DNA from 2 places in the Agrobacterium salinitolerans genome. Region 1 is predicted to be linked to the other one. Evidence: predicted binding sites of a transcription regulator. Region 1 holds the regulator's gene; the other holds the start of a gene.
The links. Region 1 encodes PhoB, which activates phosphate uptake and scavenging genes when phosphate is short. Its sites were predicted from a motif close to TGTCATNNANCTGTCAT; they were not measured.

Region 1 (7,373 bases):
CGATCGACGGTTGCCGGGTGACCGGAAAAATCACGCTCGACACCGACGATATCTACGATCAGGCAATCGATGTCGTGGAATTGCGCGCCCGCGTCGGCATGGTGTTTCAGAAGCCGAACCCTTTCCCGAAGTCGATCTACGAAAACATTTCCTACGGTCCGCGCATCCATGGTCTCGCCCGCAACAAGGCGGATATGGACCAGATCGTCGAGCAGAGCCTGCAGAAGGCCGGCCTCTGGAACGAAGTGAAGGATCGCCTGCAGGAATCCGGCACGGGTCTTTCCGGCGGTCAGCAACAGCGCCTGTGTATCGCCCGCGCGGTTGCCGTCAGCCCGGAAGTGATCCTGATGGACGAACCCTGCTCGGCGCTCGACCCTATCGCGACCGCAAAGGTCGAGGAACTGATCCACGAGCTGCGCACCAATTACACCATCGTCATCGTCACGCACTCCATGCAGCAGGCGGCGCGTGTTTCCCAGCGCACGGCCATGTTCCACCTTGGTCACCTTGTCGAGGAAAACGAAACCGACAAGATGTTCACCAATCCGGACGACCAGCGCACGCAGGATTACATCATGGGCCGCTTCGGCTGATCCCGGCCGGCGCTTTATCGAAACCGAACAAGACTGGTGCCTCTGCCGTGCCCGCTTCCGGGCACGCGCATGCAGGCCAAGCCGGAGGACTAGACCATGACACAGACAACGACCCATTCGCATATTCTGTCGGCATATGACGACGAACTGAAATTCCTGACGCGCCGTATCGCCGAAATGGGCGGTCTGGCGGAACAGATGTGCGCCGATGCCGTGCGTGCGCTCGTCAACTCCGACGCCGCACTCGCCCAGAAGGTCATTTCCGACGACGCGATCCTCGATCATTCCGAGCGTGAGATCGGCGACAAGGCCATCGTCACCATCGCCAGGCGCCAGCCGATGGCTGCAGACCTTCGCGAGATCATCGGCACGCTACGTATTGCAGCGGACCTCGAACGCGTTGGCGACCTCGGTAAGAATACTGCCAAGCGTGTCATCGCGGTTGCCGGCACCGGCGTGCCGCGCAAGCTCGCCCGTGGCATCGAACACCTCTCGGAACTGGCGCTGGTACAGCTCAAGGAAGTCCTCGACGTCTATTCGACACGTTCGGCGGAGAAGGCAAATGCCATCCGCGAGCGCGACGAGGAAATCGACGCCATGTACACGTCGCTCTTCCGTGAGCTTTTGACCTACATGATGGAAGATCCGCGCAACATCACTACCTGCACGCATCTTCTGTTCTGCGCCAAGAACATCGAGCGTATCGGCGACCACGCCACCAATATCGCCGAGACGATCTATTACATGACCACCGGCAGCCAGCCGGAAGGCGAGCGTCCTAAGGATGACAGTTCCAACACGCTCGGTTCGGTGACCGAGTAACAGACAGGCAGCGGCTTGCGGAGTTAGTATATGGTGCCCAAGATTGCAGTTGTGGAAGATGAGGAAGCGCTGAGCGTGCTGCTTCGTTACAATCTCGAGGCTGAGGGATATGACGTCGACACGATACCCCGTGGAGACGAGGCCGAAATTCGGCTGCAGGAACGTATTCCAGACCTTCTTATCCTGGATTGGATGCTTCCCGGCGTTTCCGGTATCGAACTGTGCCGTCGGCTCAGAATGCGGCCGGAAACCGAACGCCTGCCCATCATCATGCTGACGGCGCGCGGTGAGGAAAGCGAAAGGGTTCGCGGCCTCGCCACCGGCGCCGACGATTATGTCGTCAAGCCGTTCTCGACACCGGAACTCATGGCCCGGGTCAAGGCCATGCTGCGCCGGGCTCGCCCCGAGGTTCTGTCTTCGGTGCTGAAATGCGGCGATATCGAACTGGATCGCGAGACCCATCGCGTTCACCGCAAGAGCCGCGAAGTGCGCCTCGGCCCAACGGAGTTCCGCCTGCTGGAATTCCTGATGACCTCTCCCGGCCGGGTGTTTTCCCGCTCACAATTGCTGGATGGCGTCTGGGGTCACGATATCTATGTGGACGAACGCACCGTCGACGTGCATGTCGGACGTCTGCGCAAGGCGCTCAATTTTTCGCATATGCAAGATGTCATCCGCACCGTGCGCGGCGCCGGATATTCAATGGAAGCCTGAGGAAACCGAAACCGATGGTTTCACTCGGGAAAAATTCCCAAAATTCAGAAGGCCCGCAGCCGGGATGGTGGCGGGCCTTCTGAATTCGAACCTTCCCCAACGCGTGTCCTTGTTGTTTTTGAAGGCGACAGACGGTCTGCTGAGAGTCGGATTGCGCGGTGAAACCAGACAGGAGGGATGGCGCGGCACGTCGCCGACGAACTCAAAGTATTTGCCGCAAGGGCGTGTCGCGATTTTACATCCGCAGAAGGCGGAAGAAGAGGAATTGGGAGCGCCTCTCAAACAGCGTGCGCCCATTCCGGGACCGCCTTGAGTTTTGCCATAAAAAAACGGGCCCGAAGGCCCGTAGTTTTTGAGTGTCGAATGCGTGCCGCAACACTCAAGCTTTGCGACGTTCGCTTACCGGCTGGTAGGCGAGTTTCGCATGGAACTTGCAATAGGGTGACGATTCCAGCGCTTCACAACCGCAGAAATGGAAATCGTCTTTCAAGGGATCGCCGACCGGCCACTTGCAGGTGCGCTCCGTCAGTTCCGTCAACGTCAGGCGACGGGAAATCGGGGTGACGACGTTTCTGGAAGGAACGTAATCGAGGACTTCCGCGGTCTCGATGCCGATCTCTTCCTGAAGAGCCGTTGCTGCGTTGGAACGGGTCAGAACCCGAGCAGGCGCTGTGCCGACACGGCCCGCGAAATTCGTCGCGCGCGGGGCAGGAGCGGCGGCGCGCTTGGGCGCGGAACGCGCCGAAGTGACCGGGCCGCCGGCCTTGACGCGACCCGGCAGGTTGAGACGGTGGACCTTGCCGATGACGGCATTACGGCTGACACCGCCCAGCTGCGCTGCTATCTGGCTGGCGCTAAGTCCCTCGGACCACAATTTCTTGAGTTTTTCGACCCGTTCGTCTGTCCAGTTCATGCCGCTTCTCCGCTCGTCGCGTATAATGTCGGCAGAATCCATCTCCGCCTCGCGGGCGTGCCGCGAGCGTGGTTTCTGCCTGATTTTCGGTGACTAGTTCCGCCGCAATGCAGTCTAGTAATTAGCGATTAACCTAGTGCCACGCAGACTCCGTGGCAAGAGTCGTGGGAATCATCTCGAATCGATTTTCCGGTTTTCCCCAACTTGCTGGCGAGTTGAGTCTGAAAGGCAACACCTTGGGCCTCATCCACCGCCACCTACTAGGGCTTGAGACGCCCGAGAAACGCGGACTTTTGTTGACATCGGCAGGCGAAGTGACAATAGTGCCCCTGCCGCCGCGAGGCGGCATTTTTGATTTTCAGGCGAGGGATAACCCCGAAAGCCTATTGACAACTGTCTGACAGCGCAACCGCGCAAGGAGTGATACAGCCATGGCCGAAGCCGCCGCGCCATTGTTCGATACGTTTGCAAGAGCCCCCCTGCGCTTCGAGCGAGGCGAGGGCGTCTGGCTGTTCACGGAAAGCGGCGAACGATATCTGGATTTTGCGGCCGGCGTTGCGGTCAATTCACTGGGTCACGCCCACCCGCACCTCGTGGAGGCGATCAAGACCCAGGCCGAGAAGGTCTGGCACGTCTCTAACCTTTATGAAGTGCCGGGCCAGGAAAAGCTTGCAAAGCGCCTGACGGAAGCGACATTCGCAGACAAGGTCTTCTTCACCAATTCCGGCGCGGAAGCGCTGGAATGCGCGATCAAGACGGCGCGCCGTTATCATTATTCCAAGGGGCATCCGGAAAAGTTCCGCATCGTCACCTTCGAAGGCGCCTTCCACGGCCGCACGCTCGCGACGATCGCCGCCGGCGGCCAGCAGAAATATCTCGAAGGTTTCGGTCCCAAGGTCGAGGGTTTCGACCAGGTGCCCTTCGGTGACGTTGATGCGCTGAAAGCCGCTATCACGGACGAGACGGCCGCGCTGCTGATCGAACCCATTCAGGGTGAGGGGGGTATTCGCGCACCAGCCAAGGAATTCCTGCAGCTGCTGCGGTCGCTCTGCGATGAGCATGGCATGCTGCTGATTTTCGACGAGGTCCAGACTGGTGTCGGCCGCACGGGCAAGCTCTTTGCCTATGAGCAGACAGGTGTTGCGCCGGATATTATGGCGGTTGCCAAGGGTATCGGCGGCGGCTTCCCGCTCGGCGCCTGCCTTGCGACGGCGGATGCCGCTTCCGGCATGACGGCAGGCGTGCATGGCACCACCTATGGCGGCAACCCGCTGGCCATGGCTGTTGGTAACGCCGTACTTGATGTCGTCCTCTCCGAGGGCTTCCTGGAAAAGGTTCGTGATGTCGCGCTGGTTTTCCGTCAGGGCCTTGCTTCGCTGAAAGATCGTTATCCCGATGTCATCGAGGAGATTCGCGGCGAAGGCCTGCTTCTCGGCATCAAGGCGAAGGTTCCCTCGGGTGAGCTGTTGCAGGCCATGCGCGCCGAGCATCTGCTGGGTGTGCCGGCGGGCGACAACGTCATCCGTCTTTTGCCGCCGCTCGTCACCACGGCGGAAGAGGCCCGCGAGGGCTTGGCGCGCGTGGAAGCGGCCGCCGCTTCACTGACAGTGAAACAGGCAAAGATCGCCTGAGGAAACAATAAATAGCGGGCCTCTTCCCCGAGGCTCGCGAGCATGGGACAGTTTGAAATGGCTTCACCTAAACATTTTCTCGACCTGTCGGCCGTCAGCTCGCAGGATCTGCGGGCAATTCTTGACGATGCCCGCGCACGCAAGGCCGCCACCAAGGCCGGAACGGCGGAAAAGCCGCTAGCTGGCAAGATGCTGGCAATGATCTTCGAAAAGCCGTCCACCCGCACGCGCGTCTCCTTCGATGTCGGTATGCGCCAGCTCGGCGGCGAGACGCTTTTCCTCTCTGGTACGGAAATGCAGCTCGGTCGCGCCGAAACGATCGGTGACACGGCCAAGGTGCTGTCGCGCTACGTCGACGCCATCATGATCCGCACGACGGATCATTCGCGCCTGCTGGAGCTTGCCGAACATGCGACGGTACCGGTCATCAACGCCCTGACGGATGACACGCACCCCTGTCAGATCATGGCGGATATCATGACCTTCGAAGAACATCGCGGCCCAGTCAAAGGCAAGACCATTGCCTGGACAGGTGACGGCAATAACGTCCTGCATTCCTTTGTGGAAGGCTCGGCCCGTTTCGGTTACCGCATGACGATGGCCGTACCGATGGGCTCCGAACCGCATGACAAGTTCCTGAACTGGGCGCGCAATAATGGCGGCGAGATCATGCTGTGCCACGACGCTGACAAGGCCGTTGCGGGTGCGGACTGTGTCGTCACCGATACCTGGGTGTCCATGAACCAGGAACACAAGGCGCGCGGCCACAACATTTTCCAGCCCTATCAAGTCAATGAAGCTCTGATGGCCAAGGCGGAAAAAGATGCGCTGTTCATGCATTGCCTGCCGGCCCATCGCGGAGAGGAAGTAACGGATGCCGTGATCGACGGTCCGCAATCCGTCGTCTTCGACGAGGCGGAAAACCGCCTCCACGCGCAGAAGTCCATCATCGCATGGTGCATGGGCGTCATTTGATGAGCAGTCGCCCGGCCTGACACGCGTCACGCCGGGTGCTTGAACTTGACCGTATAGATTACCATCTGTGGGACTTCGAAGAGGCTCGTCGGTTTTGCTGGCGGGCCATCATCACGATTTGCACGTTTTTCCCCGGAAGCGGTTTCTCTTCCCGGGTCTCTGTGCGACAAGCGAAAAAAGCACATTTCGAAAGCCGGACTTTTGGACGGTAGCGGCGCCACGGCTGCGCCAAGGAGTATGACATGGCAGATGTAACGGTTGAACTGGACGATCTCGATTTTGCTGGCGACGATAAGGTAGTGCCCTTTCAGGTCGAAGGTCTGGATGTGCGCGGTCGCGCCGTGCAGGTGGGTCCGCTGTTGAACGCCATTCTCGAGCGGCATGACTATCCCCCGACGGTCGCCCGCCTGCTGGCGGAAGCGACCGTTCTGACGGCGCTGATCGGCACCTCGCTCAAATTTTCCGGCAAGCTCACGCTTCAGACCAAGGGCGATGGTCCGGTCGATCTTCTGGTCGCGGATTTCACCGCGCCGGAAAGCATGCGCGCTTATGCCCGTTTCGATGAGGAACGGCTGGCGGCGGCGGTTGCGGAAGGTGCAACCTCGCCGGAGCAATTGCTCGGCAACGGCATTCTGGCCTTCACGATCGATCAGGGTGCGGGCATGCAGCCCTATCAGGGCATTGTGCCGCTCGATGGCTCCTCGCTGGAAGACATTGCCGGCGTCTATTTCCGCCAGTCGGAACAGCTTCCCACCCGCGTGCGGCTGGGCGTTGCCGAGTTCTTCGACCGTGATGGCGAAGGCAAGCCGCGTCATGGCTGGCGTGCGGGCGGCGTTATCGCGCAGTTCCTGCCGCAGGCGCCCGAACGGCTGCGTATGCGTGACCTGCATGGCGGTGACGGCGATGAAAGCGGTCACGAGGTGCAGGAGGACGATGCCTGGACGGAAGCCGTCACGCTGTTGAACACGGTGGATACCGACGAACTGACCGATCCACAGGTGCCGGTGGAACGCCTGCTTTTCAGGCTTTTCCATGAGAGTGGCGTGCGCATCTATGATCCGCAGGCGGTTTTCGACCGTTGCAGCTGCTCGCGGGACAAGATCAAGGGTGTGCTGTCAGGCTTCACTGCCGAGGAGATCAAGGCGAGCGAGGAAGACGGCGCTATCGCCGTGACCTGCGAGTTCTGCTCCACCACCTATCGCTACGATGTCAGCGAATTTGAAAATGCCTGAATAGAAAGCCGCGCCCTATAAAGAGTGCGGCTTTTTCATTTGCCGGGCGCGTGGTCAGTTCAGAACCCGCATCAGACCCGGTGAATCCAGCGAAAAGGCGGGTATGGTGACGTTGAACACCTCGCCATTTTCCGTTTCCATTTCATAATGGCCGAACATCAGGCCGGAAGGTGTATCCAGCGGGCAGCCGGAGGAATATTCGTAGCTGTCGCCCGGTTTCAGATGCGGCTTCTCACCCACGACGCCCGGTCCATAGACCTCATCCACCTGACCGTTCTGATCGGTGATGTGCCAGTAGCGATTGACGAGGGTGACCGGAATATCGGAATTGTTCGCGATCACGACTTTGTAGCCCCAGACGTAACGATCGTCATCCGGGTCGGATTGTTCCTCGAGATAATACGGATCGACCGTTACCTCGATATCCCTTGTCAGAGCACGATACATACGCGCCACACCTCGATATTATGCCTGCCGCCGTATCCTACACTAT
Region 2 (7,373 bases), 250 kb from region 1:
TCATGCAGGGGCGGTGGGATCGCGCTTCGAGCTATATTCAGGACTGGTACTCCTGGCGCGCCCAGCCGCGCCTGCGTTTCGAAGACGGCAAGGTTGAACCGCAATGGTCGAGCCGCGGACAATATCCGGTTGATGCAAAGATCGACTGGCTGCAGCCCCTGCCGGGTGGCGGTTACAGCGTCGTTTATAGGGGTATGGAAAACCGCCTCGACGTGACCCCGACTCAAGTGGATGTCTATATCGACGGCAGGAACTATCCAATTGTCATCAACGACGACGGGGCTGTCGCACCACAGGGGATACCCGACGAAATCCAGCAGGACGGCAAGAAGGTTCTCGTGCATTACGGTTTTGCCGGTCAGGCGGAAATCCGTACCAGCCAGGTCTATGTGCAGCGCCGTTTCCTTGGATGGGCGAATTTCCTGTTCGACACCAAATCGGAATTCTGGGGCAAGGGTTATGGTGAGCTTGCCGCCCTTGCGCTCTGGGGAGAGCGGCTCGATCCCGCACGCTCCAATATCGGACATATGGTCGATGATTTCCTCGACAACAGCGTCTGGCAGCATGCCGATATTCTGTCCAAGCTGATGCAGACGCTGGTCATGGCCTTTGTGGGCACGCTGTTCGGCACGCTCGTCGCCCTGCCGCTCGCCTTCATCGCCGCCCGCAACATCACCGCCAACAGGGCAGCAAACTGGGGCATGAAGCGTCTGTTCGACTTCCTGCGTTCCATCGACATGCTGATCTGGGCGCTGTTCTTCACCCGCAGCTTCGGTCCCGGACCGATCCCCGGCATTGCCGCGATCTTCTTCACCGATACCGGAGCGCTCGGCAAGGTCTATGCCGAGGCACTGGAAAATGTCGACGACAAGCAGCGCGAGGGCGTCAAGTCGGTCGGCGCATCCCCGATTGCAGTTAACCGCTTCGGTGTGTTGCCGCAGGTGTTACCGGTCTTTATTTCCCAATCACTGTATTTCTGGGAGAGCAACACCCGCTCCGCCACGATCATCGGCGCCGTGGGCGCCGGCGGCATCGGCCTGAAACTGCTAGAGGCGATGGGTACGAATGCCGACTGGGACAAGGTCGCTTATATGGTCCTGCTCATCCTCTTTGTCGTTTTCCTCTTCGACCACATCTCCAATTCTCTACGTTCGCGGCTGATCGGCAAAACACAACACTAAGTCTGAAGGGATGGAATGGCGAACGTCGTAACGATGTTCGTCCTCTCCGCGGAACACCCGCACAGTCCCGATTTATGCCAGTCGTCATCATCTCCGTCTGTGTCTTCAGCACATTCCGAAGCCTGCCGCATTTCCAATACGCTTTTTTCCCTCCGCATCATCATTCTGTCACGGAAACCAATTACCTCGCACTCCTGACCTTGCGGGAAGCTGGCGAGTCACGCCAAATAGCTTCTCATCCCTGGTCTCCCATGACACTAAAGAGTGCTTGCCGTGCGCTATGCCATCTATTTCTCTCCGGCTAAAGATCACCCGCTGACTGAGACAGCATCACGTTGGCTTGGCCGCAATGCATTTTCCGGCACGTTGCATGACGACAACGACGACTATGCCGACATGACGGAAGAGCCCCGCCGTTACGGTTTCCACGCGACCCTGAAGGCTCCTTTCGAACTTGCCGAAAAATATAGCGAGGCGGATCTGCTCTCGGCCTTCGGAGATTTCGCAGCCAGCCAGTCCGCCTTCGAAATTCCGCGCGTCGTCGTCGGTGCGCTTGGCCCCTTTTTCGCATTGGTCCCGGACCGCACCTATCAACCGCTGCAGGATTTTGCCGCCGAGATCGTCGATTATTTCGACCGGTTTCGCGCGCCCCTGTCCGAGACAGATATTGCCCGTCGGCGGCCACAGATGCTGACTGAGAGCCAGCGGCAAAATCTGTCTCTTTGGGGTTATCCGCATGTCATGGATGATTTCCGTTTTCACATGACGCTGACCGGCCGCATCGGCGAGAGCGAGCAGCCCGCCATGCGCGAGGTGCTTTCGGCGCGGTTTTCCGAATTCACCGATCGACCTCTCAGCATTTCCGGCCTTGCCTTGTTCATTGAAGAAACGCGCGGCGCGCCATTTACCGTTCATAGCTGGCGCCCCCTTGGCCAGCCTCCAAAGAAAGATGCGACCCCATGACCGAGCACGCCCTTTCCAATGCCCGTATCGTTCTGGAAGACGATATTATTCTGGGCTCCGTCCTGATCCGTGACGGCAAGATCGCCGATATCAGCGCAGGCGCCTCCAAAACCGGCGAAGACCTGGAAGGTGATTATTTGATCCCGGGTCTGGTGGAACTGCATACCGACCATCTCGAGCAACATTATTCGCCGCGCCCCGGGGTAATCTGGGACAAAATCGCCGCCATTCAGGCCCATGATGCACAGGTGGCAGCTTCCGGCATCACCACCGTATTCGACTGCCTGCGGCTCGGTTCAGATGAAGACGGCGGCTTCAAGAAGGGTGAAATGCGCGAAATGGCTGACGCCATCGAGGCCGCGGCCGATCAGAATCGCCTTCGTTCGGATCATCTGCTGCATCTGCGCTGTGAGGTCGCCTCCTCGGATGTACTAGAACATTTCGAAGACTTCGAAACCGATCCGCGCGTGCGGCTGATTTCCCTGATGGACCATTCCCCGGGGCAGCGCCAGTTCCAGTCGATGGATCAATATATATTCTATTACCAGAAGAAGCGCGGGCTGAGCGACGAGGCTTTCGCCGAGTTCGTGCGGCGTCGGCAGGCGGCGTCGGCCGAATATTCCGCCAAGCACCGCGATTATCTGGCCGCCCGCTGCGCCGAGCGCGGCATTACCGTAGCAAGCCATGACGACGCCACCGAAGCGCATGTCGGCGAGGCTATCGGCCACGGCGTGAAACTGGCGGAATTCCCCACCAGCGTCGAAGCCGCAAAAGCCTCGCACAGCGCCGGCATGAGCGTGCTGATGGGCGCCCCGAACATCGTTCGCGGTAAGTCCCACTCCGGCAACATAGCCGCCCGCGATCTTGCCGAGATCGGCGTTCTGGATGTTCTTTCTTCCGACTACGTGCCCTTCAGCCTACTCTTTGCGCCATTCCTGCTCGCCGATCAGGTGGAAGCCATCAGCCTGCCGGAAGCGCTGCGCATGGTCACCGCCACGCCGGCGCGCACCGTCGGCCTTCTTGATCGCGGTCGTATCGCGACGGGATTGCGGGCCGATCTGGTCCGGGTTCACCGCGAGGACGGTGTGCCGGTCGCCCGTTCCGTCTGGCGTCAGGGCAAGCGCGTGGCATGAACAATGATGGGCAGGATAATCGGCGCGAGCAATCGCCGGGTACGATGATCGTGGTTGTCGGCCCCAGTGGGGCCGGCAAGGATACGCTGATGGAGTACGCGGCAGCGCGATTGTGTGGACGGCCGGGCTTTCATTTCACCCGCCGCGTCATTACCCGCAGCGGCGATGCCGGAGGTGAAAACCACGATGCCGTTTCGATGCACGAGTTCAACCGGTTGGAAGATGCGGGCGCCTTCGCGGTATCCTGGCAGGCGCATGGGCTGAAATATGGCATCCCGGCCGCTGTCTACCATCATCTCAATGTGGGAGACGTGGTCATCGCCAACGGTTCACGTTCCGCCCTGCCGCAATTCGGAACCGCCTTTTCCCGTCTTAAGGTCGTGAATATCGTTGCCCGGCCGGATGTGCTGGCAAGGCGGCTGGAGCAGCGCGGGCGGGAAAGCCGGGACGATATTCTCCGGCGGCTGGAACGCAGCTCGCTGAACGTCAATGGAGATTTCGACGTTACGACCGTCGATAATAGCGGCGCTATCGAAGATGCCGGCCAAGCCATCATGCAGGTGCTGGAGCAAAGCGCAGACACCAATCGCACTTAAAATCCCGAAGCCGGGCTGCTCGACAAACGCTCTCTCAAAGCTTACCATCAGGCGACAATTTCCAAACATGGTACGCCAAGGCGAGGGATGCCCGAAAAGAGGGTCAGTGACGAGATAACTGTGGTGGCCGGTCTGGCTGCCGGCGTCAGCAATTATGCCCGGTCCCGGGGCATCGATATCGTGCCGATATGTGCGGCTTTGGACATTGATCCAGCCACATTCAGCAGCCTGACGGAACGCATCAGCCTCGATAGATTTTCCCGCCTGCTCGAAACCTGCGCACTGATTTCCGGCGACGACGCCTTCGGTCTGCAATGCGCCTCCACCTTTCCGGCGGGTGCATCCGGCGCGTTCGGATATGGGCTGATCAGCGCACCGACGGTACGAGCGTTCCTGCGTTTTCTTCAGGACCATGTTTATTACGCCACCAACAACAGCAATTTCACCATGGTAACGGATGCCACGCAGGTAACCCTGTCATGGTCTTTCGCGCCGGTTATCGCCAAACGCGATCAATATGTGGATTTGTCCCTTGCCATCCTGGTGCAGCGTCTGCGTGATATTCTCGGAGACCGTATCAACCAGATAGAGATCGGTCTGGAGCGGCCGAAACCGAATAATATTCAGCTATTTAAAGAAAGAATGACCAGGCGCGTCAGTTTTTCCCAACCGATCCATACCATGCGTCTTCCGATATCGCTTCTCGATGTGGTCAATCCGGCTGCGGATGAGCGGCTGTTCGAGTTGATGAACCTGCAATGCCGCATGTTGCGACCGGAAACATCGGCGGATGCGACCCATTTCATTGATCAGGTAAAGCGGTACATGCAGATGCGCCTCTCGGATACCGAGCTTTCACTCGGTGAGATCGCTCCTTATTTCAACCTGTCGGAACGCAGTTTTCAACGGCGGCTCGCAGAGCTCGGCACCAATCTCAACGAGATAAAGGACGCCATTCGCAAAAATGCCGGTTTCAAGCTTCTCGTGGAAAGCGATCTTCCCGTCTCCGACATTAGTTACAGGCTCGGTTATTCGACGCCCGGTGCGTTTTCGCGTTCCGTCTCCCGCTGGTTCGGGGCGACCCCGACGGATATTCGCAAGAAACACGCGCATCATTCCGCCGGATAATACATGTTGACGGCATCAATATTTCGCAATGACGCATTAAGTTTAAGAAATATTTCGGCGACCATCGCAATATGTGCCGAAACATAACAGTAAAACGGAAAACTTGGCGCGCGATGTTATTCTATCGGTGAGGCATATCACCTATTAGAGCGCCGCATATCCCCAAGGCGTGACGAAAACATTCCAGGGCCTTGAAGCTGCATTTTCCGCAAGATCGATTTTGTCTCTGGCGATATCGGTGTCGCAGTTCCTCTCAATGCTCAAAAATAGAGCGTCCGCGCCGGGATCGGCTGGCTGGGAAGCCAGCTTTTACTGCGTAATTCCCAATTCCGGATGAAACCTATTGGCGAATTTAGCGTTTCTGTTCGCGTGTAGACAGAGCGGTAAACGAGCTGGTTTCGGGGAATGAATCATTGCCTGATCGTGCGCCGGAAAGGCCAATCTATTTTGAGGCTGAAAGAAAATGTCTTCAAATACACCGCATGAACATCGCCAAACGCGTGAAATTATCCTTTCGGAGCGTGAGCGGCATTATCTGGGTCTGGTCGCGAGGGGCAAGCATCCCTCCCATGTCGCCTTGATGACGGGTGCTGACGAGGCGGACGTAAAGGATACTCTTGAGCGCGTGCGACACAGGCTGGGTGCGGCCAATCTGCTGAACGCCGTCAGCATCGCATTGCTGCGCGGCCTGATCGAGCAAGAGGCATAGTCGCCGTTTATATTCAAGCTTACGCGAAACGTCTCCTTCCGTAAGCTGAAAACCGAATGAGCAGCTTTCTGCGTCAAAATCCTTCCATATCAGTGGCGGGATGGCGGACCAAAGCGGACCGGACATGATGCCCGGCCCTATCGACGCGAATGTAAAGCAGCCATGTACGGTTTGCCCGGCGGGTCATATTCGACCCGCCGGGTTTTTATCATCACATCAGAGCGATTGAATTTCGGCCAGAATATCGCTTTCGATCACGATGCCGCTTTCCAGTGCCTGTTTGCGAATCCCCTGACTGCGGCGGCCGGGCAGACGCACATTTTCCTGCTTTTCTATCTCGCCGGCGATAAGCGCCAGCCGCTCGGTAAAGGTCGCGCCGCCTGACGATACCGGGTCTATGGCGATGATCGTGTGGCCAAGAGAGGGTGGCGCTCCCTTGTCGTCCAGAAGCGAAGAAGCCTGGAATGCGAAGTTCCCGCCGGTAATCGCGGCGGCCATGATCTCCACCATCAATGCCAGCGCAGCGCCCTTGGCCTCGCCCGCGGGCACCATGGTTCCCTCTATTGCCTCTTCGGGATCGGTCGTCGGCCGGCCGTTTCGGTCGAGCGCCCAGTCGCCGGGTATCGTTTCACCCTTCTGGCGGGCGGCCATGATCTTCCCGCGAGCGACCTTGGAGAGCGCGAGATCGATGACCAGCGGATCGGCGCCGCTGACGGGCGTGGCGAAGGCGATTGGATTGGTTCCATAAAGCGGTTTGTTGCCGCCCCAGGGCGCCATGGATGCCGGCGCGTTGGCGAACATGAGTGCAACAAGGCCCATTTCGGCGATCCGCTCGACGGTCAGCGCCATAACGCCTGCATGATGGGAGCGGTGGATTGCGGCAAGCGCAATGCCCTGCTGCCGGGCCATTTCAGGCAATTCCTCGAGAGCGCAATCGATCGCCGGATAGGCATAACCGTGGTTGGCGTCAACCGAGAGTACGCCCGGCTTCACGCGGGTCGCTGCCGGACGCGCCTCGCCATCGACCTTTCCAACCCGCGCCTGCCGGACATAAACGGGGATGCGGCGAAAACCGTGACCACCTTGACCGGCCGCCTCGGAGGCGACGAGTGCCATTGCCACCGAACGGGCGTTTTGCGGCAGAACGCCGTTGCGCTCAAAGATAGAGGATACGAGATCCTCCGCCTCTGCGATTGAGAATTTCATTCCGGAATGCCTCTGCTCGTAAAGTCTCCAAGACCTACACCATCGAAAACATTCGCGAAATGTTATTCGCGCGCAAACCGCGCCGTACGCGCGGAATAGCGGGTGCGCCCCAAGCGGGACGGCCTAGCGGATGCTGATCGGCAGTGTGATCGTTTTGTTTGCGTCCGGAGGTGGAGCAGGCACAGGTGATGCGCTCTGAATCCATGCCGCAATCTGCTGGTCGATAGAGGAATCTCCCGTAGACTGCACAACGCTGACACCGCTGATGGCGCCAGCATCGTTGACCCGGAAGCGAACCGTCGCGGTCATAGCATCACTACGCAGAGACCGGGGCTTGCGCCGTTGAATATGCGAGCGGACCTTCGACCCCCATTTCGCCGGTGAGGCGGACGATGACGAGAAGAAGCCGGCGTTGCTGCGCGATGCCGCCGTCCGGTCGGACTGCTGCGCTTCAGCT

Region 2: the regulator PhoB is predicted to act here: its motif matches at 1,337-1,353, upstream of O9X91_RS03070 (DUF1045 domain-containing protein).

Annotation. Positions count from the first base shown of each region.
Region 1 covers NZ_JAPZLN010000001.1:386,454-393,826, reverse strand. Annotated here, with positions in the region: gene pstB (phosphate ABC transporter ATP-binding protein PstB) at 1-593, shown strand, start outside; gene phoU (phosphate signaling complex protein PhoU) at 690-1,415, shown strand; gene phoB (phosphate regulon transcriptional regulator PhoB) at 1,446-2,129, shown strand; gene O9X91_RS01840 (GcrA family cell cycle regulator) at 2,509-3,042, opposite strand; gene O9X91_RS01835 (aspartate aminotransferase family protein) at 3,474-4,673, shown strand; gene argF (ornithine carbamoyltransferase) at 4,731-5,648, shown strand; gene O9X91_RS01825 (Hsp33 family molecular chaperone) at 5,891-6,880, shown strand; gene apaG (Co2+/Mg2+ efflux protein ApaG) at 6,935-7,327, opposite strand.
Region 2 covers NZ_JAPZLN010000001.1:636,363-643,735, forward strand. Annotated here, with positions in the region: gene phnE (phosphonate ABC transporter, permease protein PhnE) at 1-1,181, shown strand, start outside; gene O9X91_RS03070 (DUF1045 domain-containing protein) at 1,446-2,144, shown strand; gene O9X91_RS03075 (alpha-D-ribose 1-methylphosphonate 5-triphosphate diphosphatase) at 2,141-3,277, shown strand; gene phnN (phosphonate metabolism protein/1,5-bisphosphokinase (PRPP-forming) PhnN) at 3,274-3,873, shown strand; gene O9X91_RS03085 (AraC family transcriptional regulator) at 3,961-5,001, shown strand; gene O9X91_RS03090 (helix-turn-helix domain-containing protein) at 5,465-5,710, shown strand; gene O9X91_RS03095 (Ldh family oxidoreductase) at 5,927-6,916, opposite strand; gene O9X91_RS03100 (TonB family protein) at 7,040-7,373, opposite strand, start outside.